One region of the Sporolactobacillus sp. Y61 genome, then DNA from elsewhere that is predicted to be linked to it. Evidence: riboswitches for the same ligand, from Rfam matches in the RefSeq annotation. Region 1 holds a riboswitch; each other region holds the start of a gene.

What was found. Region 1 has a riboswitch for S-adenosylmethionine ahead of ABNN70_RS01030 (ferredoxin family protein). Riboswitches for the same ligand answer to the same signal wherever they lie in the genome.
Region 2: it holds a riboswitch for S-adenosylmethionine, as region 1 does, so the genes downstream of both, metK (methionine adenosyltransferase) here and ABNN70_RS01030 (ferredoxin family protein) in region 1, are expected to answer to the same signal.
Region 3: it holds a riboswitch for S-adenosylmethionine, as region 1 does, so the genes downstream of both, ABNN70_RS01575 (aminotransferase class I/II-fold pyridoxal phosphate-dependent enzyme) here and ABNN70_RS01030 (ferredoxin family protein) in region 1, are expected to answer to the same signal.
Region 4: it holds a riboswitch for S-adenosylmethionine, as region 1 does, so the genes downstream of both, ABNN70_RS01870 (MetQ/NlpA family ABC transporter substrate-binding protein) here and ABNN70_RS01030 (ferredoxin family protein) in region 1, are expected to answer to the same signal.

The regions. Positions count from the first base shown of each region.
Region 1 covers NZ_CP159510.1:191,437-199,467, forward strand. The annotation lists gene ABNN70_RS00995 (sirohydrochlorin chelatase) at 1-131, opposite strand, end outside; gene cobA (uroporphyrinogen-III C-methyltransferase) at 132-908, opposite strand; gene ABNN70_RS01005 (DUF3906 family protein) at 923-1,141, opposite strand; gene ABNN70_RS01010 (nitrite/sulfite reductase) at 1,149-2,780, opposite strand; gene cysC (adenylyl-sulfate kinase) at 2,820-3,425, opposite strand; gene sat (sulfate adenylyltransferase) at 3,442-4,593, opposite strand; gene ABNN70_RS01025 (phosphoadenylyl-sulfate reductase) at 4,657-5,367, opposite strand; gene ABNN70_RS01030 (ferredoxin family protein) at 5,413-5,646, opposite strand; SAM riboswitch class I at 5,725-5,841, opposite strand; SAM riboswitch class I at 5,967-6,075, shown strand; gene ABNN70_RS01035 (sulfate ABC transporter substrate-binding protein) at 6,362-7,405, shown strand; gene cysT (sulfate ABC transporter permease subunit CysT) at 7,507-8,031, shown strand, end outside.
Region 2 covers NZ_CP159510.1:2,959,285-2,967,315, reverse strand. The annotation lists gene ABNN70_RS14225 (transposase family protein) at 1-1,048, shown strand, start outside; gene ABNN70_RS14220 (ABC transporter permease) at 1,353-2,177, shown strand; gene tagH (teichoic acids export ABC transporter ATP-binding subunit TagH) at 2,190-2,984, shown strand; gene ABNN70_RS14210 (Fur-regulated basic protein FbpA) at 3,464-3,640, shown strand; gene pckA (phosphoenolpyruvate carboxykinase (ATP)) at 3,709-5,289, opposite strand; SAM riboswitch class I at 5,554-5,655, shown strand; gene metK (methionine adenosyltransferase) at 5,787-7,013, shown strand; gene ABNN70_RS14195 (tetraprenyl-beta-curcumene synthase family protein) at 7,235-8,031, shown strand, end outside.
Region 3 covers NZ_CP159510.1:305,718-313,748, reverse strand. The annotation lists gene ABNN70_RS01585 (HAMP domain-containing sensor histidine kinase) at 1-1,256, shown strand, start outside; gene msrA (peptide-methionine (S)-S-oxide reductase MsrA) at 1,246-1,782, shown strand; SAM riboswitch class I at 1,928-2,042, shown strand; gene ABNN70_RS01575 (aminotransferase class I/II-fold pyridoxal phosphate-dependent enzyme) at 2,138-3,259, shown strand; gene metC (cystathionine beta-lyase) at 3,252-4,457, shown strand; gene ABNN70_RS01565 (bifunctional homocysteine S-methyltransferase/methylenetetrahydrofolate reductase) at 4,439-6,310, shown strand; gene ABNN70_RS01560 (Dabb family protein) at 6,375-6,689, shown strand; gene ABNN70_RS01555 (dicarboxylate/amino acid:cation symporter) at 7,296-8,031, shown strand, end outside.
Region 4 covers NZ_CP159510.1:371,860-379,890, reverse strand. The annotation lists gene phnC (phosphonate ABC transporter ATP-binding protein) at 1-721, shown strand, start outside; gene phnE (phosphonate ABC transporter, permease protein PhnE) at 722-1,531, shown strand; gene phnE (phosphonate ABC transporter, permease protein PhnE) at 1,531-2,331, shown strand; gene ABNN70_RS01875 (glycerol dehydrogenase) at 2,424-3,551, opposite strand; SAM riboswitch class I at 4,352-4,466, shown strand; gene ABNN70_RS01870 (MetQ/NlpA family ABC transporter substrate-binding protein) at 4,583-5,410, shown strand; gene ABNN70_RS01865 (methionine ABC transporter ATP-binding protein) at 5,423-6,436, shown strand; gene ABNN70_RS01860 (methionine ABC transporter permease) at 6,438-7,100, shown strand; gene ABNN70_RS01855 (helix-turn-helix transcriptional regulator) at 7,372-7,590, shown strand; gene ABNN70_RS01850 (hypothetical protein) at 7,587-8,031, shown strand, end outside.

The DNA.
Region 1 (8,031 bases):
ACCAGTTCAAGATAACAGACTTTTTGAATCGGTACATGAACCTGCAGCATGCATTTCTGTAAAAAATGGTTGGCCTGATGGAGTCCTTCTTTGACTCGGGTTCCGTGGCTGACATAAAGCACGCCCAGCATCTAGTACGCCTCCCTTGCCGTATTGACCGAGGGACGGACAGCCTCAAACCATTTTAATGTCTCCCTGAGCCGGACCACTTCGCCGACAATGATCATGGCCGGATTCAGCAGGTGCCGTCTTCCTGCTTCCTCAGATGCCTCTTTCAATGACGTGGTGATCGTCCGCTGATGATCGGTTGTACCCCATTCAATCAGTGCAACCGGCGTTGCGGGCTGACGGCCGTGTGCTATCAGCTCCGCAGTGATATGGGCGAGGCTGCTGACGCCCATATAAATCGCCAGCGTATCCACACTTGTCGCCAGTTTCGACCAGTCAACCGTCTCTTTCCCACCTTTTTTCGCATGACCGGTCACAAACGCGATCGAACTGGAATAATCACGGTGAGTGACCGGGATACCGGCATAAGCCGGCGCGGCGATCCCTGCTGTGACGCCGGGAACAATTTCAAACGGGATACCTGCCTTGGCAAGAAAGGCCGCCTCCTCACCGCCACGACCGAAAACAAACGGATCACCGCCCTTCAGGCGTACCACTCTTTTTTTCTTTCTGGCCTGATTCACAAGCAGATGATTAATCGCTTCCTGTTTCAGCGGATGCGCATGAGGCAGTTTCCCGCAGTAAATCCGTTCCGCCGACGGCCTGGCTTCATCAAGCAGTTCCTCGTTCACCAGCCGGTCATAGAGGATCACATCTGCAGATCGAATCAGATGCAGCCCTTTCACGGTGATCAGTTCCGGATCACCCGGACCGGCACCGACTAGATAGACTTTGCCCATCAGCTATGCCCCTTTCATTCAAATGATTTTCTCTTATGCAGAACAAATCCGGCGCCGTTTTTCAGAATTCTTTTCTTTTCCACGAGTGCAATATCATCCACACGAATTTTTTTCAGAAAGGTTCGATCCAGCTCCCGGTCAACAATCCTGAATGCCGATTCTTCATTTTCCGCAACAGCGACCACCGGGATTTCCTGCTCTTCGGAGGTGACGATAAAACGATATAATTCCATAGTTTTTTCACCCGGCTTCCTCTGAATGGCCCGCCATAATTTTATTGAGCAGATGCTGAAGAAAATCGGTCCCCACGCGATTTTTAAAAGAGAAAAACGACTCGCCTTTTCCCTTATGCTCCTTAAAATAGACCAGAAAATCCTTCAGTACAGCGGGAAGCAGATAATCGGGTATCCGCCCTTTAAGCCGTTCATTAAAATGACCCGTCCCTTTCAGCGACCCGCCGACAAACAGTTCATAAGCATCGACCAGCTGTTTATCCTTCGTGCGCAGTTTGAGTCCCTGGATACCGATATCGGCAATCTGTCGCTGGCCGCAGGAATTCGTGCAGCCAACCATGTTTATACGCACCAGTACATCGATATCAATTTCTCTGTCCAGAAATTGAGCGATTTCCCGCATCCGGTCTTTTGTATTGGTCAGGGCAAGGTTACAGAACTCATTCCCCGTGCAGGCCACAGCATAGCCCATAAAGTGGGAGGGATGAATCGGAAACTTTTTGAAAAGATCATCGGCAAGCAATTGATCCGTTTTTTCATTCGGTATATTAGGCAGAATCAGATTCTGAGAGTTGGCTGTACGCAGCTCGCCTGTTCCATATGCTCCGGCCAGGCGGGCAAAGCTTCGGAAATCATCTGCTGAAAGGCGACCGACCGGCACGCTGACGCCGACATAACTCAGGCCGTTTTGTTTCTGAGGATGCACGCCGTAAAAATATCCGGCATTCCATCCTTTGGTCTCGTCATGGCCGGCCGGGGTCAGGGGTCCGGTTAACTCCAGAACTTTCTCCTCAAATTTCTTAATCCCCCAGTCGGCGATCAGATACTTAAGCCGGGCCCGGGCACGGCTTTTCCGATAGCCAAAGTCTCGGTAAAGCCTGGTTACGGCATCAGCTACTTTGATCACCTCATCTGCCGTATGGATAAAGACATTCAGCTTCTTAGCAAGATAGGGTCTGGCAGCAAGCCCGCCCCCGACCAGGACATGGAAACCGCTGACTTTTTTGCTGTCGATCACTTTAGTGGCCGGCATGAAGGCAAGGTCGTTGATCTGAGCCTGACCGACATTATATACATTCGAATTAATGGATATCTTGTACTTACGCGGGAGATTGGAAAAATCGGGATTATCCTGAAAGTAGTGGAAAACCCGGTCAACAATCGGACGCGTGTCAAAAAGTTCATCCGGATCAATGCCGGCGAGCGGGTTTCCAACAATATTACGCGGCGCGTCGCCTTCCGCCTCACTTGTCGTCAGCCCGACTGCCTTCAGCCGGTCAAAGATTTCCGGAAGGTGCTCAAGCGGGATCCAGTGGTACTGGATGGCCTGGCGGGTGGTCAGGTCCAGAAAGCCGCGCCCGAATTCATCACCAATGTCTGCCAGAACGATCGCCTGCTCGCTCCTCAGAACCCCGGACGGCACCTTCACACGCATCATAAAAAGCCCTTTGTCCTGCGGTTTCTGTACAGTCAGTCCCGCAAATTTAAAATACATATATTGATCCCTGGGAATTGATTCGAACCCGTTTTTTGCATATTTTGGAATATCGTCAAAGATCGACAGGCCGTCTTTTTTCAGCTTATTGATTTCATTTTTATTCAGTCTTTCATTCTGAGCCCAGACTTTTTCATAAGCCATTTTCGCAGGTTCCTCCTTTGCAACAGATCACGTGCCGGGTTACGCACCGATGATTTTGTTCTTTTCTAATAACGCAATCACACGGGCCGTGCTTTGATCGAGTGTCTCTTCTGAGGTATCGACAACCAGTTCCGGGGCCGGCGGTTCTTCGTAGGGGGAACTGATACCGGTAAAAGCTTCAATTTCCCCGTCACGTGCTTTTCGGTACAGTCCCTTGGGATCACGTGCTTCACAGACGTCAAGCGGACACTTGACATAAATTTCAAAAAATTCATCTTCGGGTACTTTTTCGCGGGCGGCCCTGCGCTCGGAGGTAAACGGTGAGATAAAGGCAGTCAGAACAACGGCATTACTGTCGACAAAGAGGGCCGCAACTTCACTGATTCTGCGAATGTTCTCCTTCCGGTCAGCATCAGTAAATCCGAGATCATGGTTCAGTCCGGACCGGATGTTGTCGCCATCCAGCAGATACGTCCGAATCCCCTTCTTAAACAGCTCAGCTTCGACACGATTGGCGAGCGTAGATTTGCCGGAGCCGGAAAGTCCGGTGAACCAGACCACTGCGCCACGATGTCCGCTCCTTGCTTCTCTGTCCGCCCGGGTCACCGTCGTTTTATGCCAGACAATATTCTCTGAACCTGCCATATGCCATACACGCTCCTTATTTAGCCTGGCCGGCTTTTTCTTTCAGTCCGTCGATCAGCACCTGCACGACTTGCGGCCGGCTGAATGTTTCCGGCGGCCGGATGCCGTCGCGCAGCATCGCTCTGACTTTCGTTCCGGACAAAGCCACATGATAGGAAGCATCGTGCGGGCAGGTTTTATTCGATGCCATACTGCCGCATTTCGTGCAGTAATAACTGTTTTCAAAGAACAGCGTCTGAATGTCCAGCTCCTCACGTGTAAAATGAGAAAAAATTTTCTGTGCATCATAAGGACCATAGTAATCTTTGACGCCTGCATGATCTCTGCCGACGATAAAGTGGGTACATCCGAAGTTCTTACGGCAGATCGCGTGAAACACCGCTTCACGCGGACCGGCATAGCGCATGGCGGCCGGAAATACGGCAAGCGCCGTCCGTTCTTTAACATAATAGTTGTCTATCAGAACATGGTAGCTGCGCAGACGAATATCGGCCGGAATATCATCCTTCTTCGTCTCTCCTACCAGTGGATTGATGAAAAGGCCGTCCACCGTCTCAAGGGCAGTCTTCTGAATATATTCATGTGCCCGGTGAATCGGGTTCCGGGTCTGGAAACCGACGATCGTCTTCCACCCTTTCTGATCAAACAGCCGGCGTGTTTCCACGGGATCGAGAAAGTCCGCGGCGAAGGCCTGCGGGCGCGGTGAACGTCTCAGAAGCCGGACCGGGCCGGAAAGATAAACCGCTCCCCGATCGAACAACCGCTTTACGCCCGGATGCTCGCGGTCGGTTGTTCCATACACTTTCCGGGCTTCATTTTCCTTATCCGGGCGAAATTTACCGGTGACCTCAAGTGTCCCATAGACCACGCCCTGATAGACCAGACGGGCTCTGTCTCCCGCCGACACCTGAGCGGCTGCCTCCTCACTGACCGGCAGGGTGACCGGAATGGTCCAGGCAAGACCCCTTTTCAGTCTCATTTCCTCGACCACAGATTCATAGTTTTCCTGATCGAGAAATCCGGTCAGTGGACTGTATGTGCCATTCGCAATCAGTTCGAGGTCGCTCAGAGCAACGCGATCTATCGGAATGATCTGAGCATAACCTGCACCCGTCTGACCGAAGCTCTGGCGGTTGATCAGGATACCGCCGTGCGGTTTACTTGTCATAGAAAAGCCTCCCATACGCTATTTCATTGTTGATACCTTGCAGCCATGTTTCGCATCTTCTTCTCATTTATTCAGATGGAGACCGCACTCCGTTTTATCAAAAGCACTCCATCTTCCTGCCCGCTGAGATTCACCGGGCTTCACCGGACGCGTACAGAACGTGCAGCCGATGCTGGGGTAATTCTGATCGTGGAGGGGATTATAAGGCAGCTGACGGCTGTGCACGTAATCCCAGACGTCGTCCCAGGTCCAGTAGATCAGCGGACAGATTTTAACAGAATGAAATTTTTCATCCCTGTTGACATAGGCAACCGAACGTCTTGTCGGAGACTGCTCATGTCTGAGCCCGGAAATCCAGGCATCATAGGCTCCGATCCTTGCAGCAAGTGGCTGAATTTTCCGTATATTGCAGCAAAGATCCGGACGTTTCGACCAAAGCGCGTCTCCGTATTTTTCTGCCTGCTGCTGCGGCGTGAGCGCCGGCTTCAGCCGGATGATATGCAACTTCGGGTACCGGTTTTCCACACGACGGATCAGCTCATAGGTTTCTTTGAAGTGAAAATCGGTATCGAGGAAGATGACTGAAGCCTCTTTTTTTACTGAATAAATCAAGTCGATCAGGACGATGCCTTCAACCCCGAAGCTGCAGGAATAAACGACTTTACCTCCATAAGAATGATACGCCCACTCCAGGACCTCCCGGGCACCTTTAGATGTCGACTGCGGATTAAAATCCGGCAGCTGCACGTCTTTCCAGGTGCTGTATGTTGGAATTTTCGTTGTCCTCACCTCTTCTCTTAATCAAATAGCATGAAAAGCTCAGGAAAAGAAATCGCGATTGAGCTGAACGTACTGGCGCTCTCCGTCCGGCACTTCGTCTTCCGGATAAATAGCTTCAACCGGACAGACCGCTTCACAGGCCCCGCAGTCAATACAGTCATCCGGATTGATATAAAACATCTCATCTCCTTCAAAGATACAATCCACCGGGCAGGTCTCCACACATTCTCCCGCTTTTTCACCTTTACAGGCCGATGTAATCACAAAAGCCACTTCAGTCACCTCCTCTAAAGATCAATGAAAAAAAAGCTTTTTCCATCCAGAAAGTCAGGAAAAAGCTTCGCGTCACGATTCCTATCTTTCAAAATGGTCTGCCATTTTGCTGGAATTAGCACCTTACAGAGAAATACATGCTGTGCAGGTTGCCGGATGTCATCGGGCCAGTCCCTCAATCACTCTGGATAGTTATTGAATTGGCTTTCATTTTAAAGGGGATGCATCGAATTGTCAATTATTCACCTTGTTTTAGTGTGAATTAATTTTTTTCTTGCATTATTCCAACCTGCATGATAGGATTAAACCAATTTCATTGATTCTTATCGAGAGCGGCGGAGGGAATTGGCCCAATGAAGCCCGGCAACCACGATGACAGACGTGATCGTACAGGTGCCACGTCCAACAGGTTATCCTGAAAGATAAGGAGATGCAGTGTGACCAAATCACGTACAGCACTCCTCATCCTTTCGGAATGAGGTTTTTTTATACGCTTAGAGAACAAAACAATTTTTGTGGGGAAAAAAGCCTGTGGCGGCATCTGCGACCTGTGAGTCAGTACTTTTTTCCTGGTCTGGTAAACCAGTCATTCCCGGAGGTGAGCGCGGGGGGCGCAAGATGTATTTGCTGTTAATCCAAGTATTCCTATGTTTTTTTATTTTATTTCAGAAATCAGAATGTACGTCTTAAAACAACTACAAGGGGGCGTTTACAAATGAAAAAAATCAGTCTGTTCATCGTATCCATCTTAATTCTCGGGGCACTCAGCGCCTGCGGATCAGACCGTTCAGCTCAGGGATCCGGCTCAGGTGAAGCAAAAAAACCGGTCAGACTGCTCAATGTTTCTTATGATCCGACACGTGAACTTTATCAGCAGTACAATAAGCTGTTCGCGAAGTACTGGAAAAAGACAGGCCATCAGGATGTGACGATTCAGCAGTCTCATGGTGGATCCGGAAAACAGGCGCGCTCCGTTATTGACGGACTCAAGGCAGACGTCGTCACGCTCGCTCTTTCCGGCGATATCGATGCCATTGCCGAAAACACGGACAGGCTGGATAAGGACTGGCAGAAACGACTGCCGCAGAATGCAACACCGTATACGTCAACCATTGTTTTCCTCGTCCGGGCCGGTAATCCAAAGAACATTAAGGACTGGGATGATCTGACAAGGAAAAATGTATCTGTTGTTACGCCCAATCCGAAAACCTCAGGCGGGGCTCGATGGAATTATCTGGCCGCCTGGGCTTATGCCGACAAGAAATTCAATAATGACCAGAAGAAAGCAGAGGACTTCGTGAAAAAGATCTATGCAAACGTCAAAGTTCTCGATTCCGGAGCACGCGGAGCGACCACGACTTTCACGGAAAGAGGTGTCGGCGACGTGCTGATCGCCTGGGAGAATGAAGCCTTCCTGAGCATCGATGAACTCGGTAAGGACAAATTTGAAAGGGTCAGCCCTTCACTGAGTATTCTCGCTGAACCGCCCGTTGCCGTTGTTGATAAGAATGCGGAAAGTAACGGAACAGCAAAAGTGGCTGAGGCATATCTGAAGTACCTGTACAGTGATGAAGCCCAGGAAATCATTGCGAAAAGTTATTACCGCCCGCGTAACAAGGAGATTCTGGCAAAGTACAGCGATCAGTTCCCGAAAATTGAACTAGTCACTGTAGATGATCATTTCGGTGGCTGGGCGAAGGCGCAGAAAGAGCATTTTGCCGACGGCGGCACCTTTGATCAGATTTACCAGCCTAAATAAACAAGCTCCGGGTAAATCCATCCGTAGATAATGGAGTTGAGTATTGTGGCTTTTTCCCAACATTTAAAAAAAGGACGGTCCATCCCCGTTTCGGACTGACCATGGGGCTGTCGACGTTCTATCTTTCCCTGCTCGTCCTGATCCCGCTGTCATTTATCTTTATCTATTCAGCACGATCCGGATGGGCGTCCTTTTGGCAGGACGTCACCAACCCGCGTGTCGTTGCATCGTACAAACTGAGTTTCCTGACAGCCCTGGCGGCGGCTTTTGTTAATCTGATTTTCGGTGTCCTGATCGCCTGGGTACTGACCCGTTATACTTTCCCATGGAAACGGGCAGTCGACGGGCTCGTGGATTTGCCTTTCGCTCTTCCGACCGCTGTGGCCGGCATTACGTTGACGACACTCTACTCAGAAAATGGATGGATTGGGCGATGGCTGCCCTTCGACGTCTCTTTTACACCGATCGGTATCACGATTGCCCTGATTTTCGTTGGTCTGCCATTTGTCGTGCGCATGGTTCAGCCGGTTCTGCAGAATTTTGAACGCGAAGTGGAAGAAGCCTCATCTTCGCTTGGTGCGACACCTTTTCAGACCTTCAGAAAGGTGATTTTCCCTCAGCTGATG
Region 2 (8,031 bases), 460 kb from region 1:
GCTCGCTACTCAGGAGCTTCATGAACTGCCCCACTATGACACGATCAACGATTTCCTGTCGCGGCTTGATCCGAAGGAACTGGAAAACATTCGCATCGGTTTAATCCGGGAGCTCCTCAAAAAGCGGTGTTTTGAGGCCGAACGGATCGAGGGGAAGTATTGGGGGATTATCATTGATGGGACCGGGCTTTTCCACTTTAACAAGAAGCATTGTGCACATTGCCTGAAACGCGAACATACCCACAAAAAGACCGGAGAAACCTGGACGGATTACCAGCATCACGTTCTGGAAGCCAAACTGGTCGTTGGGGACATGGTGCTGAGTATCGACTCGGAATTTATAGAGAACGAGCACGAGGACGTGACCAAACAGGACTGTGAACGTCGCGCCTTCGAGCGCCTGAGCACCCGATTGAAAGCGACCTTCAAGCGTCTGCCCATCTGTATCCTGGCGGATAGCCTATATGCGTGTGAATCAGTCTTTCAGCGATGTGAGGCTAACCGCTGGAAATACATGTTTCGCTTCAAAGCAGGCAGTATTCCGAGTGTGGCGCAGGAATTCGAGGCGCTGAAAGCGCTGAAGTATCGGGGACAATCTGCAACGACCTACTGGGTGAATGATATCGCCTACCAGGAAAGAAAACTAAATGCCCTGGAGGCTACGGTTCAGGAAAAAGAAAAAGCGCACACCTTTCTGTTTCTGACCAATCTGCCTATCACGGAGAAGAAGGCAGAGGCGTTGGTAGCAGTTGGGCGAAGGCGCTGGAAGATTGAAAATCAGGGGTTTAATCGACAAAAGCACGTACAGTACGCCATTCAACACGTGAACAGCCAGAATCATCAGGCGATGAAGATTCACTATCTTCTTACACAGATTGCGGATATTTTGATGCAGTTATATGAAAAGGGGTCAAAGCTGCTCCGTACGCAAAAAAAGACGGCAAAAGAAATATCCTCAGCCCTGTTAGAAGCGATTCGGACACGCAGATTAACAGAGGAGGATATGGCTAGCCTGGTGAAACCGATGCAAGTCCGGTTCACCGGTTAAGAACAGTATATCAGAAAGGGGAATGCCAGGCAAAGCTACAGTCAAAAAAATTAAAAAAGGCCATCAAAATTTGGCTTGTCCCTTTTTCAAAAAAAGCGGAAAAGCAGAATTGGAAAAATATGTAAAATTTAATCAGCTATATTCGCATGACACGGAGGGCCTCACAAAAATTTACTCCTCAGAGCTGTTCAGGCGGGGACAGACTTTCCATTTTCCCCTCAGCTGTGGTAAAGTGGAATTTGGAAACTGGCGGTCTGTGGCCGCCATAAACTTCATGTAAATGCAGAACTGGAAGGAATCTGACATGAAATCGGCGTGGAAAGTGATTAAAGAGCAGATCAGCAGTGTTTATCTGATCAGCAGGCTCTCGCTTTATGAATTAAAAAGCGAAAATAATAATAACTATTTAGGCATGCTCTGGATCGTCATTAATCCGATGATACAGATTTTTATTTACTGGCTTGTGTTCGGTGTCATTTTGAATCGCGGGGGGATCGTCGAAAACGGGGTAGAAATGCCTTATGTGATCTGGCTGATGAGCGGTATCCTGGTCTGGTTTTTCCTGCAGCCATCAGTCATTCAGGGGTCCCGTTCGATTTATTCGCGGATTCGCTTCATCGCAAAGATGAATTTTCCCATGAGTACCATTCCCAGTTACGTGATTTTTGAAAAATTTTATCAGCACCTGATTCTGACGGTAATTATTATTGCAATTTTGCAGTTTACTCCGTATAAGATCAGCCTGTACCTGATCCAGTTGCCCTATTTTATGGTCGCGTCACTGATACTGCTGTTTTCAATTTCTCTTGTGACATCGACGATCTCAACCATTGTCCGTGATTTTCATCAAATACTGATTTCGCTGATGCGTATGATGTTTTATCTGACGCCTATTCTCTGGGAACCGGCGTTGCTTTCGGGGGTACCGGAATTTCTGAAAAACATCCTGCTGCTGAATCCGATGTATTACCTCGTACAGGGGTACCGGGCTTCTCTTCTCGGACTGTCGTGGTACGGTGCAGAGCATTACCTGTACACTCTGTACTTCTGGGGATTCGTCTTCATTGTGTTCCTGATCGGTTCGGCTATCCATGTGAAATTCAGAGATCATTTTGTAGACTATTTGTAAGGTGGAACGAATATGGGTAAATCGGTGATTGTCAGCCATGTCTCAAAAAAATATAAAATGTTCAAAAGTAATTCGGAAAAAATCCTTGATCTGCTGCTGCCAAAAGGATATGGTCCGTCATTCTATGCTTTGCAGGACATCAGCTTCGACGCGAATGATGGGGATGTCGTCGGAATCATTGGTGTGAACGGGTCAGGGAAATCAACACTTTCAAATATTATCGCCGGAGTCATCCCCCCCACTGAAGGGACGGTCACGGTGAATGGTGAAGCAGCACTGATTGCTATCCAGTCGGGATTAAAGGGTGAGCTGACCGGCAGAGAAAATATAGAGCTTAAATGTCTGATGCTGGGGTTCAACAAAAAAGAAATAAAAGAGCTTACTCCCCGGATCATTGAGTTTGCCGATATCGGAGATTTTATTGAACAGCCGGTGAAAACTTACTCCAGCGGGATGCGATCCCGTCTCGGATTTGCCATTTCTATTCATATTGATCCTGATATTCTGGTCATCGATGAAGCTCTGTCTGTCGGTGATCAGACCTTTGCTGATAAATGCCTGAAAAAGATGAACGAGTTTAAGGAAAAGGGAAAGACGATCTTTTTTATCAGTCATTCGATTGGACAGATGAAAAGGTTCTGTGAAAAGGCACTCTGGGTTCAATATGGACAAGTTCAGGATTACGGTCTGATGAAAGACGTGATGCCGAAATATGAACAGTTTATCCGCGATTACAAAAAGATGTCTGAAGAGGAAAGACGGGCTTTCCAGGAAAAAGTGAGGATGAGAAGGATGAGCCCCGTCTGAGGCGGGTAATAGCCGGAGAAGTTTTTTTCTGAACCTTTTTCCAAAAAATTTAATACTTTCTTACATGGTCAGTATCGTGTAAGTGCGACCAGGGCCGGCGATGTGGCTCACGGGTCGTCCGCAACAGGCGGGCGGCCTGAAGTAAAAAAACAGGCAGGATTAACCGCGCCAGAATAAAAGAAAAGAACGCGTTGTCGTACGCGGCTTTAAATCAAAGTATTTGGGTGTTTAGTACTCTTATCATACCCTCTCATACAAGAATGAAAAATACATCTCAATGATAAATGTCTCTTTTTTTACAAAAGCACATCTTTTTTCCCGGTTTTGTTGTATAGTATAAATGTAAGCGTTTTAATTCGTTTAAAATATATTTCGGCTGGCTAAAATAGAGAGAATGAAAGCCCAGGCATGTCAGATTGAAGGAGGAGAAAAGCCGGTCAGGTAGAGGGTCAACGCTTGCTTACGACCGGTGTAAGAAAATGAATCAAATAAATTTATTAAGGACGGCAGTAGAAACGCGGAAAAAACATCTGATCAGGCTGCTCGAGCAGCATCATGTGACAAAGGAATCCGGGAAGCTGGACCAGTGGACCCTATCCGAACTGGAGAATGAATGGAAAAGCTATCTGGAACTGCAGAAAAAAGATACTGGCTGACAAACGCGCCGCACCCGAATCATACCGGGTTACGGCGCGTGTTTCCTTGTTCATGATTTTGTATGCTGTTATCGACTGACAGGTCCCGCAGAACGGATGCTGTCTGATGCTTCCGGAAAATGGCGGAAATTTTCATTGAATTTTCCGGCGAGCTCCCGAGCCGTCTGATCATAAGCGGCCGGATCTTCCCAGGTGTTTTTCGGCATTAGAATCTCATCCGGAACACCCGGGCAATGGGCAGGGACATGCAGACCGAATACAGGATCCGTGACTGTTTTCGCATTGATAAATGTACCTGCCAGTGCAGCTTCTATCATTTTTCGCGTATAGGCAAGTTTCATGCGGCTGCCTGTTTTATAGGGGCCTCCCGTCCAGCCGGTGTTGACAAGATAAGCGCTTACATTGTGCTGCTTAATTAATTTGCCGAGAAGTTCAGCATACACGGAGGCGGGAAGCGGCATGAACGGTGCACCGAAGCAGGTGGAGAAGGTCGCTTCAGGGTCTGTTATCCCTCTTTCTGTTCCGGCAAGTTTACTTGTGTAACCGGACAGAAACTGGTACATTGCCTGTTCGGGCGTCAGCAGGCTGATTGGCGGGAGAACGCCGAAAGCATCTGCTGTCAGAAAGATAATCGCACTCGGATGACCGCCGATACTGGGGAACAGAGCGTGGTCCACATGGTGCAGATCATAGGCTGCACGAGTGTTCTCTGTTAAGGAGTTATCATCATAATCAGGCACTCGCCGATCGTCAAGAATGACATTTTCAAGTACGGTTCCAAATTGAATGCTGTTAAAGATCTGCGGCTCTTTTTCTTTTGACAGATGAATGGTTTTGGCGTAGCAGCCGCCTTCAATATTAAATACACCCTGTTCCGACCAGCCGTGCTCGTCATCGCCAATCAGAGCACGTCCGGAAACATTTGATAAAGTGGTTTTGCCTGTTCCCGAGAGGCCGAAGAAGAGGGCGACTCTGCCGTCTGAGCCCTGATTGGCAGAGCAATGCATCGACATGATCCCGTGCTGTGGGAGCAAATAGTTCATGACTGTGAAAATGGATTTCTTGATTTCTCCGCCGTATTCGGTACCGCCAATCAGGACGATGCGGTGTGTAAAAGAAATAATAATGAAGGCCTCAGAACGCGTGCCATCAGTGGCAGGATCCGCTTTACATCCTGGAGCTGAGAATATCGTGAATCCTGGATGAAAGTCCTGCAGCTCTTCCTGTGACGGGGTAATAAATAATTGCCGGCTGAACAGATTCTGCCAGGCATATTCGTTAACCACCTGAATGGGCAGTCTGTTCTTTGGATCAGCCCCGGCAAATCCATGAAAAACAAAACGTTCTGGTTGTTTGTTCAAATAGGTAACGATTTTTTTGTACAGTCCGAGAAAAACAGATTCGCTGATTTCCTGATTTCGCTTCCAGTCAATTTTATTCACTGTTGTCTTATCTTTGACAAAAAATTTGTCTTTAGGTGAGCGACCGGTGTATTTTCCAGTGGTTACAGCGAATGCCCCCTTGTCCGTTAAAGCGCCTTCATTTCTGGCAAGCGCTTTCTCCATAAGCTCAGGTGCGGAAAGGTCTACAAAGGTTTTTCCCGATGTGAATAATTTAGTGATGGACGTTTTCAAAACGGTGGCATTCATCACAAACATCCCTTTCATTTATGAATTTCTTTCGACGAATCAAGTATATCACACTGACATTTAATAAAATATTGTTTTCACAAATTATGGGCCATAAATCGTGAAAAATTTCTCTAATAGCCAAAAGAATTGCCATTTATGAAAACAGATGAGGCTTTGTTACCCTGCAGGTACGTTCTGCCGATTCACTGATGACTGGAGACCGCTTTTTCAATATTGACACATGTTATTTCCGGCGGTATTATAATAGTTATACTATGGCTGCTCTTATTCCGAGCAGGCGGAGGGACAGGCCCGATGAAGCCCGGCAACCGGCCGCGTACGGCACGGTGCTAACCTGCAGGAAGTTCTCCTGATCAATAAGAGGCAAGTTAAAGAGTCGCCTAATCCTTTATACAGGACCGGGCTTTTTTCATGCCTTGAAAACAAAAAGCAAACGGGATCGGGTACCGTAAATACAATATGGGATATAATGTTGAAAAGGCAGGGTGAATGAAATGAAGAAGAAGGATTCTCGAAGGCTGTTCACTTCCGAATCGGTGACAGAAGGACATCCGGACAAAATCTGCGATCAGATCTCAGATGCCATCCTTGATGAATTGCTGCGCGGAGATCCAAATGCGCGGGTGGCCTGCGAAACAGTGGTTAATACGGGTCTGGTCCTGGTGACGGGAGAAATTTCAACTTCAACTTATGTAGATATACCTAAAGTAGTTCGCAGGACGATACAGGATATTGGCTATACGGATGCGAAGTATGGATTTGATGCCTCAAATTGTGCCATCCTGACTTCAATTGAAGAGCAGTCTGCCGACATTGCTCAGGGCGTTAACCGGGCACTGGAAGCGCGGGAGGGAAAGATGACGGACGACGAAATTGAGGCGATCGGGGCAGGTGATCAGGGCATGATGTTCGGCTTTGCAGTCAATGAAACACCGGAACTGATGCCGCTGCCGATATCTATTGCTCATAAACTGGCGAAAAGGCTGGCGGATGTGCGCAAGAGCGGAGAAGTGCCTTATTTACGTCCTGACGGAAAAACTCAGGTGACGGTTGAATACGATGAAGCGGGTCACCCTGCACGAGTCGATACGATTGTCGTCTCGACGCAGCATGATCCCGAAGCCACGGAGGAACAGATTAAAAAGGATGTACAGGAACATGTGATCCGTCCTGTTGTTCCGGCCGGACTGATAGACGAACAAACCAGATTCTTAATTAACCCGACCGGGCGATTCGTCATTGGCGGTCCCCAGGGTGACGCGGGATTAACCGGACGTAAAATCATCGTCGACACGTATGGCGGATACGCGCACCACGGAGGGGGCGCTTTTTCAGGAAAAGACGCAACAAAAGTGGATCGTTCAGCCTCTTATGCCGCCCGATATGTGGCTAAAAATATTGTGGCGGCGGGACTTGCGGGCAAATGCGAAGTGCAGCTTGCTTATGCGATCGGAGTCGCTGAACCGGTTTCCATTTCCGTGGATACGTTCGGGACAGGTGTGACCTCAGAAGCAAGTCTTGTGGATCTGATCCGCAGGAACTTTGATCTCAGACCGGCCGGCATTATTAAGATGCTCGACCTCCGCCGGCCGATTTATCTTCAGACGGCTGCATACGGACACTTTGGACGTACTGATATAGATCTGCCGTGGGAGAAAACGGATAAAGCTGCCTTACTGAAGCAGCAGATTTTTTCCGGCGATCCGGCAAACGGGAAATAAATCAGCTTAGTTACCAGGAAAACCGTTCCTGTTATCCGGCAGGAACGGTTTTTGTCTTGCTGTCACGTGATATACCGGGTTGATGTCGCGTATAATAGGTCATAAGATCATGTCGCAGGATTGTCAGATTCTGATTTGTTTTTTCGACAGGCACAGCATGGACATGCCGAAAGATATGAGTGAAAGAACGAAACCGGGTATCGTGAAGGAGGCAGTGTGATATGGCTGTTCCGGCAGGGCCCTTAACATTGATGTCACAAATTTACAGGAAAGTACTTCCTGACGTTCACCGGGAGCTGGAACGATGGAAAAAGAAAGCAGATCAGATTCCTGATCCGGAATTGCGAAGACAGGCGCACGCAAGTATGGAGACGAAGGCTTTTCACTGCGAAGGGGGAGCCATTTACAGTCTGCTTGCAGGAGACAAAAGGAGAGAAATCATCTCTTTCATTGTTGCCTATCAGACCATCAGCGACTATCTGGATAACCTTTGTGATCGAAGTACATCACTTGATCCCGAGGATTTTCGCTGCCTGCACCAATCCATGCTGGACGCGCTGACACCAGGTGCCGTTCATTCGGACTACTATCGCTTTCGTGGTTCCTGTTCGGACGGAGGGTATCTGAGCGAACTCGTCGCAACGTGCCAGCATATCCTGCGCAGGATGGACGCGTGGAAAACCATCCATCCCAGTCTTCTCGAACTGGCCGGTTTTTACTGCGACCTTCAGGTGCATAAACATGTTGAAAAGGATCAGCGTGTTCCCCGGTTAATTGCATGGTTTAAAAAATACAGGGACAGGCTTCCGGAAATGAGCTGGTATGAGTTTGCCGCGTGTTCAGGTTCGACTCTCGGTATTTTTTGTATCGTCTCCTACGCAGCCGCACGTGGAGATGAAATGCGTACGCTTACCGGGACAATCAGAAACAGTTATTTTCCCTGGGTACAGGGTCTGCACATCCTCATGGACTACTTCGTCGATCAGGAGGAAGACAAAAGAGAAGGTGATCTCAACTT
Region 3 (8,031 bases), 110 kb from region 1:
TTCTGATCCTGATGCTGGCACTGCTCGGCGGGGTCATCTATTTTTATGAAAAAGCCGTGACCTTCAGAAGTGCCGATCAAATGCTATCGCGGATGGAACCTGATCGTGTCTTTGTCTTACAGGGCAGGCTCGATGGTACTGAACCAGCTGATCCGCGGTCGCGGAATCCGCGTGTGATCGGTCTGATTATGGATAAGGACAGAGAACTTTTTCTGTCGAGTTTCGGCGATACCTTAACGGACGAAGAAACGATCACATTCTTCAAACCGCTTCTTCCGGGAAATAAAGGAACAGTAGAGGAAAAAAACGCACATGGAAATGTTTATCATGTGATTTCTAGGACACTTCGAATCCAGGGCGAGTCGTATACTGCGGTTTATGCGATGGATGTCAGCGTCGAACGCAATTTGCTGAACACACTGCTGTCGATCATTATTTACGGACTTCTGACAGGCGCCTTCGTATCTGTTATAGTGGGCTATTTTCTGGCGAGAGGCGCGCTCCGTCCGATTCAGAAAGCCTGGGATAAGCAGAACCGGTTTGTTGCTGATGCGTCTCATGAACTGCGAACGCCGTTGTCAATTCTTCAGTTGAAGATTGAAGGGCTCCTGAGGCAGCCCCGGAAAAAGATTCAGGAGAGCGGGGAGGACATTGCCGTCATGCTGGGTGAGACACGGCGTTTGTCGAAACTGGTTGGCAATCTGCTGACTCTGGCCCGCTCAGATGCCAATCGTCTGGAAGTCAATCTGAAACCGCTGGATCTGCAGCTGATGGTGAAAAAAGTAAGTGAGCCATTTGCGGAAATGGCTGAATTTGAGGGAAAAGCGTTTCGCGTGACCGCCTGCGAAACCCTGGTGATCACCGGAGACGAGCAGCGCATTCATCAGCTGCTGGTCATCCTTCTGGACAATGCGATGAAATTCACATCAGCGGAAGGTCATATTTCAGTTCGGGCTGATAAAGACGGGAAAATGGCCCGCCTCTCTGTTTCAGACAGCGGAGTCGGAATTTCAGAAGCCGATCTGCCGCACGTATTTGACCGTTTTTTCCAGGCAGATGCCTCACGGAGCGATGAGCGCGGGACAGGGCTCGGACTATCTATCGCTTCCTGGATCGTTGCCAGGCATCATGGTAAAATTGATGTAACCAGCGCCATAAATCAGGGAACCACATTTACAGTCCGGCTGCCGCTTGAAAAAGACGTAACGGCGAAACAGCTGACTCGCGATAAAGAGGATGATACAGATGAAAGGTAAACAGAGGGAGCAGGCGGTTTTTGCTGGGGGATGCTTCTGGTGCATGGTGAAACCTTTTGATACACTTCCCGGGATTATCAAAGTAGTCTCAGGTTATACAGGCGGACATGTCGCCGATCCGACCTATGAACAGGTTAAGTCCGGCGCGACCGGCCACATGGAAGCGGTACAGATTACATATGATCCGGACGTTTTTCCATATGAAAAATTGCTGGAACTCTATTGGCGGCAGATTGATCCAACCGACGCCGGCGGCCAGTTTATTGACCGCGGCTCAAATTACCGGACGGCGATTTTTTATCACAATGCACGTCAGAAGGCACTGGCGGAACAATCGAAAAGGGCGCTGGCAGCAAGCGGAAAATTCAGGAAACCGATCGTCACGCGCATCCTGCCGGCTGCGACGTTCTATCCGGCTGAAGAGGAGCACCAGCAGTTCTACCGAAAGAATCCGGAGCGCTATGCCGGAGAAATTGCTGAATCCGGCCGGGGCGTCTTTATCCGGAAGAACTGGCAGAAAAAATGAACGGTTGACCCAGCTGAACGGGTCGATCATTGGTTTCCTGCATCATGAAATCTGACTGTTCTGCATAAGGATAGAAAACAGATCTTGAAAATACCATTCAAGTATTGTAAACTAATTATCAACTGAAAACGAATGAATAAAACCATTCTTATCAAGAGAAGTCGAGGGACTGGCCCGATGACGCTTCAGCAACCGTCGCCGAAAGCAGGCGACAAGGTGCTAATTCCAGCAGACCAAACAAGGAGTCTGAGGGATAAGAAGAAACCTGGTGAAACAGCCTTCTTCTTTCCGAAGAAGGCTGTTATTTTTTAGCCGGGCACCGGATATCCCTGAATATATAAAGGGGGAACTGAGCATGTCAAACTATCAGACGGAAACGAAGCTGACGCAGATTGGGAATGGGTTTGACCAGTTAGGAGCGGTGAATATACCGATTTATTTATCGACGGCATACAGGCATCAGGGCATTGGCATTTCCAAGGGCTATGATTATATCAGAACAGGAAATCCGACACGATCCGTCCTCGAGAAGGCGATTGCCGAAATCGAAGGCGGGCAGGAAGGTTTTGCCTGTAGTTCTGGTATGAGTGCCATTCAGCTTGTCTTTTCACTCTTCAGTTCAGGTGACCACATTATTGCCTCGCGTGACCTTTATGGCGGCACGTACCGTCTGTTTGAAATCCTCGCAAAACAGGTTCACCTCTCCTTTACTTACTGGGACGGCGAAAGCGTTGAAGAACTTGCGGCTGACATCCGTCCGGAGACTAAAGCGCTGTTCATTGAAACACCGACGAATCCGCTGATGCATGAAGTCGATATCTCTGAACTTTCTTATATCACGAAGAAAAATCATTTACTGCTGATTGTAGACAATACCTTCTATACTCCGGTGCTGCAGAAACCGATCGCCGAGGGGGCAGACCTGGTCGTCTACAGTGCAACCAAGTACCTGGCCGGGCATAACGATGTACTGGCCGGACTGGTTGTATCCAATTCGGAAAAAGTGACAGAACGGCTGAGAGTGTATCACAATTCCTGTGGTGCGGTTCTGGATCCGTTTGATTCGTGGCTTCTGATACGCGGTCTCAAGACACTGGCCCTGCGCATGAGGCAGCACCAGGAGAATGCCGGGCGTCTTGCTGCCTGGCTTGGAAAGCAGCTTTTTGTCACAAAAGTGCTGTATCCGGGAAAAGGCGGCATGGTCAGCTTCGAACTGACGAAGAAAGCGTATATTGAGCCGTTTCTCAAAGCCCTTCACTTGATTACTTTTGCTGAGAGTCTGGGAGGTGTGGAAAGTCTGATCACCTATCCGGCGACACAGACGCATGCCGATATTCCCGAAGCTTTGCGGCTGAAATACGGTCTGTCCGACAGGCTGCTTCGCCTGTCGGCGGGAATTGAACACCCGGATGATCTGATTGCTGATCTGGATCAGGCGTTCCGGTCTTTACAGAAGGGGGCGGCGGTTCATGGCTGATTCTTTCGGATTTTCGACACGGCTGATCCGGGAGTCGGTGGCAGTTGATAAACAGACCGGTGCGGCGAATGTACCGGTCTACCTGTCATCGACGTTTCATCAGAAAAGTTTTGATCAGTTCGGAAAGTATGACTACAGCCGATCAGGCAATCCGACGCGGGAAGTGCTGGAACAGGCCATTGCCCGTCTTGAAGGCGGTGTCCGCGGGTTTGCTTTCTCCTCCGGCATGGCGGCGATTTCGACAGCTTTTCTGCTGCTTTCTTCCGGTGATCATGCGGTGGTTCCGAAGAATGTGTACGGCGGGACGTTTCGGATTCTGACGCAGGTTCTGGGCAGGCTTGGCATCGAACATACTTTTGTCAATATGACAGATCCGGATGCGGTCGAGCGGGCCATTCGACCGAATACGAAAGTGATTTATATTGAAACGCCGTCCAATCCGACTTTCAGGATTACGGATATACACGCAATCTCGCAGATTGCCAGAGCCCATCGATGTTATACGTTCGCAGACAATACCTTTATGAGTCCGGTATTTCAGCGTCCGCTTGCGCTTGGCGCCGATCTGGTCCTCCACAGCGCAACCAAATTCATTTCCGGTCACAGCGATGTTGTGGCCGGGCTTGCCGTGGCGGGAAGTGAGGAACTTGCGGAAAAAATGTATTTTCTGCAAAACGCGCTGGGTGCCGTCCTCGGTGTACAGGACGCCTGGCTTCTGCTCAGAGGACTGAAAACGCTGGACGTCCGCATTCGCCGGTCGGCGGCATCTGCCCGTAAAATTGCCGGATTTCTGGCTGAGCAGCCTGAGGTCAGGCATGTTTATTATCCCGGCCTGCCTGACCACCCGGGGCACGCCGTGCAGGCCCGTCAGTCAGAATCCGGAGGTGCGGTTCTGTCGTTTGATTTGGGGAATGAGGCCGGTGCGCGGCTTTTCGTTGACAGGGTCGAAATCCCGGTTTTCGCAGTCAGCCTTGGTGCTGTTGAGTCGATTCTGTCTTATCCGCCGAGAATGTCCCATGCGGAGCTCTCACCGGATGAACAGAAAGACGCCGGAATCAGCAGCGGACTGCTTCGGCTGTCCGTCGGCCTTGAAGACTCAGAGGACCTGATCTGTGACCTCCGGAGGGGTCTTTCAGCAGTAAGAAAAAGTAAGAATGGCGCAGTAAGGAGTGGAGTGTCTTGCGGACATCTATCTTGAATGAATTAAAGAAAAGAATACTGATCGGTGATGGCGCGATGGGGACTCTGCTTTATTCCTATGGCATTGATCGATGTTTTGAGGAAATGAATCTTTCACATGCAGATGATATCCGCCACGTCCATGAGGCTTATATCAACGCAGGAGCAGATCTGATTCAGACTAATTCGTACGGGGCGAACGCGATTAAACTGGCGCGGTACGGACTTGAAAAGGAGGTTAGGTCCATCAATACGGCGGCTGTTCAACTGGCCAGAAGTGCAGCCCGGCCGGAAACGTTTGTGGTCGGTACGATTGGGGGGATTCGCGGCCTCAGGCAGCAGCCCTCGAGCCTCAGCGAGATTACAGATAGCTTTCGTGAACAGGCGGAAACGCTTCTTGACGGTGGTGTAGATGGTCTGCTTCTTGAAACCTATTATGATTTTGATGAACTGCGTCATGTGCTGAAGATCGCGCGAAAGATGACCGATCGGCCGATTATCACCCATGTGTCAATGCAGGAGCCCGGTGTTCTGCTAAATGGACTTCCTTTTGCCTCCGCCCTGTCCGAACTTGAAAATCTCGGAGCCGATATCGTCGGGACAAATTGCAGACTGGGTCCGTTTCATATGGTTCAGGCTCTGAGCGGCATCCCGCTTCCGAAGCACGCTTTCCTGTCTGCTTACCCGAACGGCAGTCTTCCGGATTACCGTGACGGAAAGCTGTATTATGAGACCAAGCCGGAATATTTTAAAAAATATGCGGTAAAATTCCGAAATGAAGGAGTGCGGCTGCTTGGCGGCTGCTGCGGGACGACACCGGTACAAATCGCAGCTTTCAGGCAGGGCATTTCCGAACTTGAGCCACTGGTAACTAAATCGGTTACCGAACCCGTCGAATCGATTCAGATCACCGTCCGGGAAAATGATCTCGAGACGCCGCTTTATAAAAAAGCGATCAGTGGCCGTTCTGTATTTGTCGAATACGACACCCCGCGCAACTTAAAGACTGATAAGTTCTTTAAAGGGGTCCGGGCCCTGCAGGATGCAGGCGCTGATGCGATCACCATGGCCGATAATTCGCTGGCGTCACCGCGTATCAGTAACTCAGCAATCGGGCGGCTGATTATAGAGCATTTTACCATCCCGCCGCTGATTCATCTGACCTGCCGTGACCGCAATCTGATTGGCCTTCAGTCCCATCTGATGGGGCTGGATATCCTGGGACTTCATGATTTGCTGATTGTGACTGGAGACCCGACAAAGATCGGTGACTTTCCCGGAGCGACCTCTGTTTATGATCTGTCCTCCATGCAATTAATTGAACTGGTGAAAAAGTTTAACCGGGGCATCTCTTATTCAGGAAAAAGTCTCCGTCATCCCACGCATTTTCGAGTTGCCGCGGCTTTTAATCCCAATGTCCGTAATCTCGACCGTGCCGTTCAGCGCCTGAAAAGGAAGATCGACTGTGGCGCCGACTATTTTATCTCTCAGCCGGTCTTTGATAAAAAGCGGATCGTTGAAATCAGTCAGACATTAAGCGGGGTATCGGCCCCGGTGTACCTTGGCATTATGCCGCTGACCTCGTCGCGTAACGCTGAATTTCTGCATAACGAAGTGCCGGGTATTCAGCTGACCGATGAGGTTCGGCAGCGGATGGCGCTGGCCGCAGAGCAGGGTAAAGCGCAAGAAAGACAAACGGGACTCGCGATTGCAAAAGAACTGATTGATACGGCCATGCAGTACTTCCGCGGTATTTATCTGATTACGCCGCTGAGCCGGTACTCGATGTCGGTTGAGCTGATTCAGTATGTAAAAGAAAAAGAACGTATCCTGCCTGACCTTGCCCGGCTGCATAGCCACAGTGCCCGATAAAAAGACATCAGACTCCAGAATCGTGATATGATGGATAGACGAAGCATCTATTTTATGAAAAGGGGTGTTTATCTTGATTGAACATATAGTGCTGTTCAAGTTCAGCGACAGGACAACAGAAGCGCAGAAAGAGGAAGCCGCACGGCGGCTGCGGCATTTAATCCATGAATTGCCGGGAATTATCGATATTCAGGCCGGGCAGAATTACTCGACGCGAAGCAAGGGCTATTCTCTGGGCCTGACCGTTCGCTTCCCGACGAAAGCCGACCATGAGCACTACACTCCGTCACCGGAGCATCAGGCGGTGGTATCTTATATGAAAGAAATTGGACTTGTAGATTCCCTCGCAGTTGATTTTGAAATTCCGTCTGAAAAATAATGATGAATAGGTGCTGCCTGTTCCTGTGTGGGACAGGCTTTTTCGTTTCGGCTGAAATCGCCCAAAATTGAGAAGCTGTGGCGAGTTTAAAGCCAACCTGAATCGACGTGTTGATCCTGTCATCATGGGGTGACGCTTAGAACAGAATGGATCGCGCCAGCCGCATGAAGCAGATGATTAACAGGATCATCATTGGAAATGGGAGTCGTCTTTAATAAGCGGAGATTTTCCGCTTAAAGGCAGAATAGAACAGGTTTCAGAGTATGATAAGCGGAGAAATTCCGTTTAGGCAATGAAAAATACCCCCTTTTCATTTTTTTGAATCAATAGGCGGAATTCCTCCGTCTATTGAAGTTCGCCTTTTTTCTTTTTACTAGGATAGGCGGAATTTCTCCGTCTAATTTACAGAGCCACCTGGCAGCGATGCCGGCCTGTTTTCTGCACCGCACGGGAACTGATTTTCACTTCTGTGGAATCAAATGAAATATTATATCAGTATGGATTAATTGATTAAATGTGATATAATAAATACACAAAAAGTTCACATTATCAGCCTTTTTTTGCTTTGCAAAAAATGAAAACGTTATCAACAGAGGAGATGTTCTTGTGCGGTTATTGAAAAACCTGACCTTTCAGGTAGCGGTGGCGATCGTCGCGGGTATTCTTACAGGCGCCTTCTTTCCAGACGTCGGTTCCCATCTTGAAGTACTGGGAACAACTTTTATCAAGGCGGTAAAAATGGTGATTGCCCCGATCATCTTCCTGACGATTGTCGTCGGAATATCCCGAATGGGTGATATGAAGAAGGTGGGCAAGGTCGGGGGAAAAGCACTGATCTATTTTGAGGTCGTGACAACGATCGCCCTGATCATCGGGCTCATTGTGTCTCATATTCTTAAACCGGGGTCAGGTCTGGATCCGGATAAGATGCCCCGCGGGGATATCTCGAAATTCACATCCAGTGGTGGATCGGAGATGAACTGGGGTGAATTTTTCCTCAATATTGTTCCGGGAAATGTGATCGATGCTTTTGCCCGGGGAGATATCCTCCAGGTGCTCTTTTTCTCGGTGCTGTTCGGATTCGGCCTGTCGGCACTCGGCAAACACGGGCGTCCGCTTGTTGACTTTTTTGATCAGGTTTCGCATGTCTTCTTTAAAATCATCGGATACATCATGTACGCGGCACCGCTCGGCGCATTCGGTGCGATGGCCTACACCATCAGCAATTTCGGCCTGCAGACGATTGGCCCGCTGATTAAACTGATGCTTTCGGTTTATGCGACGATGGCGCTATTTATTTTCGTTGTACTGTTCCTGATCTGCAGGGTTGCCGGATTCAATC
Region 4 (8,031 bases), 180 kb from region 1:
GAATCATGTCAATCTGAAAATTGATTCCGGTGAATTTGTGGTTGTTGTCGGCTTATCCGGAGCAGGAAAATCAACCCTGGTGCGCTGCATTAATCAGCTTGTGAAACCAACGGAAGGCGAACTGCTCATTAATGGGAAAAATACACTCAGGTACAGGGAACATGAACTGAAGCATCTGAGAAAAAATATCGGCATGATTTTTCAGAACTACAATCTGGTCAATCGGATGTCGGTTTTGCGAAACGTACTGACCGGACGCCTGGGTTACACCGGAACGATACGCAGTATGTTCGGGCTGTTTTCACAGAAAGACAGGGAGCTGGCGTTTAACAGTCTGAAGCGGATTGGTATCGCTGAGAAGGCCTACTCACGGGCGGATGAACTGAGCGGGGGCCAGCAGCAGCGGGTGAGCATTGCCCGTGCATTGACACAGCAGGCGAATATCATCCTTGCAGATGAGCCGGTCGCAAGTCTTGACCCGCCGACCTCCCATGTGGTCATGCGCGATTTGAAGCGTATTAATCAGGAAGACGGGATTACGACCATTGTTAATCTTCACTTTATTGATATGGCGATGGAGTATGCAGACCGGATCGTCGGCATGAGAAACGGTGAAATTGTTTTTGACGGATCGGTCGACACGGTTTCTGAAACCACATTCGAAGAAATTTATGGTCGTAAGATAAAGGATAACGACATGCGTCGCGGGAGTGTGAATTAAATGCCGCAGAACTCTCAACAAAAGTCAGTAAAAATTCCACTTATGCCGGCGAGAGGAAAATGGATACTGACGGCCATTGTTGTCATTGTCATTGCACTGTATGCCTTGTCCGCCCGTGTATCCGGATCCTCACCGGTTAAGTTTTTCTCGGGACTTCCTTATGTGATTCAGTTTATCAGTCACGATCTGATTCCGCCGGACTGGGGCTATACTTCCCGGGCTATTGAACGCCTGATCGAAACATGGAACATGGCCCTGCTGGCGACAACATTTTCAGCACTTGTTGTTCTTCCGTTCAGTTTTCTGGCCTCCCGAAATATTAATCGGAACAAATGGCTGTATCAGATCACACGTTTTTTTCTGAATATTATTCGAACGATTCCGGATTTGATTCTGGCGGTATTGTTTGTCGCTTTGATCGGACTCGGTCCCCTTTCCGGCATCTGTGCATTATGTGTGTTCTCATTCGGAATTCTGGCAAAAATGATCAGCGAGACGATAGAAGCGATAAACCCGGATCCGCTTGAAGCCATTCGGGCGACGGGAGGCAATATCATTCAGGTGATCTGGTATGGGGCCATGCCTCAGATTCTGCCACTGTTCACCTCATATACCCTGTATGTGCTGGAGCTGAATGTCCGTGCATCTGTTGTTCTCGGATTCGTTGGCGCCGGAGGGGTTGGCCTGATCCTGAAGCAGCAGCTCTCACTGTTTAATTATGCGAATGTCTCCACCATCATTATTTATACATTCTTTGCCGTAGCTATTATCGACTTGATCAGTAACCAATTGAGGAGGCGACTGGTCTGATGGATGAGAATTATGTTGACGTGCAGAAACCGAAACATCTCAAACGCAGAATCACATTCGGTATTGTTGCCCTTGTGCTGATTGTACTTTATATCATCGCCTTCTCGATGACCGATCTGACCTATCACGGTTCTTCGATTAGTTCTTCCGGTATTCTGAAACGGCTGTTCTGGGGTACGTTCTTCGATCCGGTGACGCAGGGGCGCATTGGCGAGTTTACCTTGCTGATGTTTCAGACGCTGGCCATTGCCTATGCCGGGACGGCGATTGCTGCCGTAGTCGCGATTCCCTTTGCTTTTCTCGCAGCTAATAATATGCTGAAAAGATTCTCCTATTTCGGCAAATTGTTTCTGGACGCTATCCGGGCCTTCCCGGAACTTGTTCTGGCGATTATCTTTGTCGGTTCATTCGGTATCGGTCCCTATGCCGGGGTGCTTGCCATAGGCGTACACTCCATTGGCATGCTCGGAAAACTGTACTCCGAAGTCATCGAATCGATTGACATGACGGTCATCGAAGCACTGAAAGCAAACGGAGCCAATAAAATACAGATCATGTGGTTCGGTGTTCTGCCGCAGGTGATTCCGGAATTTTCGTCCTTCGCCATTTATCGATATGAAATAGACGTCCGGGCATCGACGATTCTCGGTGTTGTCGGTGCCGGGGGGATCGGTACGCCCCTGATTCTGGCTTCCATGCAGAGAAACTGGGAACAGGTCGGCATGATGCTGATTCTGATCATTATCTTTGTGTCGATCATTGATTTTATCAGTGCACAGATCAGAAAAAGACTGGTCTGAATCATTTTTTCGGCAAAACGGAATACGCCAAAAGAGGACAGCCATGTTGTGGCTGTCCTCTTTTCTTCGCTGGTAAAAGGGTGACCTTTCACTCAGTCATGATAGGACTGGGCAATGGCATCGGCAGTGACAATGGCGTTAAAGACATCATCAGGCGTCACAGCAAATGGCATGTTACACATGGTATCTCCCTTGGCACAGGCCATCTCGGCCACTTTTCTCCATTCATCGTCATTGAATTTATCAACGCCGAGATCTTTCAATGTCAGAGGAAGGCCAACCGCTTTGATGATTTTTATAATTTCTTCCATCTCTTCAATTGGTGCGTTTTCAAGAACAAGTTGAGTCAGCAGACCGAAAGTCACTTTTTCGCCATGCTGCGCCCGATGAAGGGCGGGTACGGCGGTCATTCCGTTATGAACGGCGTGGGCTGCGGCAAGTCCTCCTGATTCTGCTCCGACACCACTGAGGTAAATGCTTGCTTCAATGACCGCTTCAACAGCTGTTGTTGATAATCTTTTTTCGACTGCACGGACGGCAGGAACGGCATTACGGCGGATGGTATCGTAACAGAGTTTTGAAAGGCCGACACCGATCAGAGACGGTTTAAGGGCAGCCAGATTGATCCCGTCTGCTCTGTAGCAGGCCCGGGATTCAAAGTATGTGGTGAGTCCGTCGCCGATCCCGGCAATGAAGAAACGTGCCGGAGCGGCGGAAAGGATTTCAGTATCGGCGATCACCATATCCGGATTACTGGGAAGATCCAGATAGTGATCAAACTGTCCTTCCGGTGTATAGATAACGGCCAGAGACGTACATGGCGCATCGGTTGAGGCGATGGTCGGATAAATGACAACGGGTAATTTTTCAAAGTAGGCAGTCGCTTTAGCAGTGTCAAGCGTTTTTCCGCCGCCAATACCGACGATTACATTGGCGCCGCAGGCCTGGGCGAGTTTCCTGTTCCGGGTAATTTCTGCGTCAGAACACTCGTAATTAAACTTTTCAAATGTTGCCTTCGCGCCGTTTTTAAATGAAGCGCCTCCCTCTTCCTCAGCACGTTCATAAATAAATTCATCACATATAAAGTAAGCGTTATCACCGAGGGGCGCTATATAATTACTGATATTTTTTAAAATGCCTTTTCCAACAATGAACTTCTTGGGAGAAGTTACTGATTTTGCCAGTTTTTCATGTTTTTCTACTGCTATTGTTTCTGTCATATGTGTCCATCACCCTTCACTTTGTTAGCTACATTATAAATCTGTCAACCGGTCAATTCTAGTGAAAACGCTTAAAAATGTTAAATATTTATGAAATATGACGGATAAAGGCTGATTTACGGATCATAATGAGATATGAATCATTGACATATAAAGATTGACGGAAATAAAAAGATACAAGCTCATGGCGATTGGGGGGCGCCTTGCGTAAAAATTATTTTCTCCCAAAACAGGGGGCATGTATGGTCAAAAATCAGGGACAATTTACACCCATATGAAAAGTGCAGAGGAAGGTTTCCCGGAATCCGCCCTTATCGGTTGGGGGGATCCGATTAAGCGCCTGCTCAGATGAATAGACGGAAAAATTCCGCTTACTGAGTCATTTAATTTAAGAATAGCTAGAATAGACGGAGAGATTCCGCCTATTGACTGGAGAAACGGGGAAATGGAGCTTTTTGCCCGGCTTAATCGGAAAATCTCCCCTTATGTACTCCCCGAAAAGCGCGCCGTTATGCCCCTGACCGGAAAATATCCGCTTATTTTACTTTTCGCTCTCAGGACAAGACATCTTATTTAGAAGAAAGTGATATGAAACCCCTCGCAAGATAGGAGATAGCCTGTGGCGGCTTTGAAAGGGATCGCAAAACGCAGAAGAAGAAGATTTGCCTGGTCAAACGGTATAGCTCTGCTGAATATGTTGGCGTGATGAAAAAAATCAGCATCGCAAAAAGCCCAGTACAAAATTATTTTGACACAATTTTTATTTCATAGTAAAATGAGTCCATCGGTTAATTAAATATTTCTTATCCAGAGTGGTGGAGGGACAGGCCCTATGAAACCCGGCAACCTCATGATCTATCGATGAAGGTGCTAATTCCTGCAGAATGCGCTGTGGCAAATTCTGAGAGATAAGAGAAATTCGGAAACGAACAGCCTCTCTTATCGGAGAAGCTTTTTTTTTACCTTTTTTATTCTGGATAAGGGATATATGTACCGGAAAAAAACAAACAGATGCACCAGGGGGGAAGAAAATGAGACACTTGCGTAAGGTTCTATCAGCAGCTTTTATCTTTATACTGGTTTTTGTACTGTCGGCCTGTGGAAACGGAAGCGGGTCATCATCAGGCGAGCTGAGCACGAAAGAGGTGACTGTCGGGGTGACCAGCGGGCCGCACCAGCAGGTTATGGAGCAGGTTGTAAAACTGGCTAAAAAGGACGGGCTGACGATCCATCTCAAGTCTTTTAACGATTACAACCAGCCGAATATCGCTTTGAATGACGGCAGTCTGGACGCCAACAGTTACCAGACGATGCCTTTCCTGAAGGATCAGATCAAGAATAAGAATTATAAAATTACCGATGCCTTTGCTACTGTTGCCTATCCGCTGGGGATTTATTCGAAGGCCATCAAAGATCTGGATCAATTGAAAAAGGGCGATAAAATTGCAGTGCCCAACGATCCGGCAAATGAGCTGCGCGGACTGCAGCTGTTTGAAAAAGCAGGTGTGATAAAATTGAAAAAAGGTTCCGGCGTCACAGCGACAAAGCGGGATGTCGTTGAGAATCCGAAAAATCTCGAAATTATTGAGATGGACGCCGCCCAGTTGCCGAAACAGCTGGATGAAGTGGCGGCTGCAGCGATTAATACCAACTTTGCTATGGGAGCCGGTCTGACCGTTCTTAAGGATGCCATCTTCCATGAGCCTCTGAAGAATAATCCTTATCCGAACTATTTTGTTGTCCGGACGGAAAATAAAGATGATGAAGTGATTGGCAAAATCAAAAAATACTACCAGTCTCAGGAAGTTAAAGATTATATTCAGAAACAGTTCGGTGGTTCCGTTGTGCCGGCCTGGTAAGGAGTCCCTTCAATGATTGATATCCATCATGTTTCCAAAACATTTGTAACAGGAAAGACGAAAATTCAGGCGCTCGATGATGTGACGCTCACCCTTAATAAAGGCGAGGTTTTCGGGGTCATCGGTTACAGTGGGGCAGGAAAGAGTACGTTAATTCGCTGTATTAACCTGCTTGAACGCCCGACGAGCGGTTCCATCTTCGTTGATGGAACAGATCTTCTCAAACTGAAACATAAAAAGTTGCGTCAGATGCGCCGAAAAATCGGAATGATTTTTCAGGGATATAATTTGCTTGAGACCGCAAATGTCTATGATAATATTGCGATCCCGCTTAAGCTTGAAGGTGTACCGAAACAGGTCATCAGGACACGTGCGGAAAAGTATCTTGAAGTCGTTGGCCTGCAGGATCGCATGCATGCGTTTCCCGGCCAGCTGTCCGGTGGTCAGAAGCAGCGCGTGGCGATAGCACGGGCGCTAGCTCATGAACCGGAAGTGCTGCTGAGTGATGAAGCAACAAGTGCCCTTGATCCGAACACGACAGAGTCGATCCTCGAACTGTTGCTCAAGGTTAATAAAGAACTGGGAATCACTGTCTTTTTGATTACCCATGAAATGAATGTCATTCAACGCATCTGTGACCGTGTGGCTGTGATGGAAAAAGGGCGGATTGTGGAGCAGGGCCCGGTATTAGACATTTTTGCCCGGCCTGAAAGGGCACTGACGAGACAATTTGTCCGCAATGAATCACGATTCAGGATTCCCGCGCCGCTGTTTCAGGAATTGAAAAGCACAGGGAAACTGGTTCATCTGACCTTTATCGGGGAATCAGCAAAAGATCCGGCACTTGCGACACTGGCCCGCCGCTTTGATGTACTGCCCAGTATCATCGCCGGCGGCATCGATCAGTTAAAACAGGAGTCGATCGGCAACCTGCTTGTCCATCTCAAAGGAAATCCTGATCAGATTCGTGAGGCGACAAATTATTTGAAGGCCGAACAGATTATCGTTGAGGAGGTCGCTGACTGACATGACTGATTTTTTTAATCAATGGGGTGAAGCGATCTGGACGGCTTTTCTCCAGACACTGCAAATGACCTTTATTGCTCTCGGCTTTTCAGTGTTAATTGGTATTCCTCTCGGCGTTTTTCTTATTCTGACGCGCAAAGGCGGTCAGGTCGAAAATTCAACGGTCTATACCTTCCTGAATACACTGATCAATGTCATTCGCTCGATTCCTTTCATTATCCTGCTGTTCCTGCTTCTTCCGGTGACCAAATCGCTTGTGGGAACAACCATTGGTGTTAAGGGTGTCATTTTCCCGCTGGTTGTTTCCTGTTCGCCTTACATTGCCCGCCTCATGGAGTCGGCGATGCTTGAAGTGAATCGCGGTGTGATTGAGGCCTATCAGTCGATGGGGATTTCCACTCCGAAGATTGTCTGGTCGGTCATTATCCGCGAGACCCGTGCGCCGATCGTGCTCGGGCTGACAATCGCCACAATTGGCCTGATCGGCGAGACAGCGATGGCAGGGCTTGTCGGGGCCGGCGGTCTTGGTGATCTTGCCTATCAGTTTGGCTATACGCGTTTCCAGCCGGATGTCATGTATGCAGTAATTATTGTTCTGATTATCCTTGTTCAGTGTATCCAGTCGATTGGGAATGCCTTTGCCCGAAGCCTGAAGAAAAAATAAGAGATAAATTGACTGCTTGCTTAACAGAGCCTGTCCATGAATCCGGACAGGCTGTTTATTTATGCTTAAGAAAGGACGAAAATTTTTTCGGGAAAAGGGCCGGGGAGAACGGAGCCGCTGGCGGGAAACAGTGGAACAAACTCATATATAATGTAAAGGAATATCGGAGAGGGAAAAAAATCAAAGGGCGATCAGCAGGATTGACAGACAGGTATATGTTAATTATACTTAACATAATGTTTAACTGTTTTTCCATCACTGAGGTGATTTCTTGAGCTGCTTACGAAATCGTGTAAAAGAATTGAGGGCGAGGTATAACTGGACCCAATCCGATCTGGGCAAAAGGGTCGGTGTGACGCGGCAGACGATTGCATCTATTGAAAAAGGGGACTATGTTCCGTCACTGCTCCTTGGGCTGGAGATCTGCCATGTGTTTGATTTAAAAATGGAGGAAGTTTTTCAACTGGAAAAAGGAGATGATCGGAAATGAAACGGCTCACTGTATCTTATATCCTGTGCCTGACAGGAATTGTCCTCTTTGCCCTTGCGCTTGTTCCACTGGTTTCGGCAAATGAGCAGTTTGCCAGAATCATTGAGAGCGCAGCGTCCGAATGGACGATATCGATTAATATGCTGTTCTGGATTCCCCTTCTGATTTATTCTGTGGTCGTCACTTGTCTCCTGTTTAAAAATAAGAAGAAGGAAAGGCTATCATTCTGGCTGTATCCGCTGATTCTGCCGTCTGCAGATGAAAGAGAAACGGCGATCAACGCTGCGGCCTGCCGGCGCGCTTTTGCCGTTCTGTGGCTGATTGCACCTGTCTGCGCGGGTCTGATGTGTTTTTACCCGCTTTTTGATGATTATTTTCCGGCCTATCCGATTCTCATTATTATGCTGATCCCTCTCGTTCAGATCAGTGTCTATTTTTCTG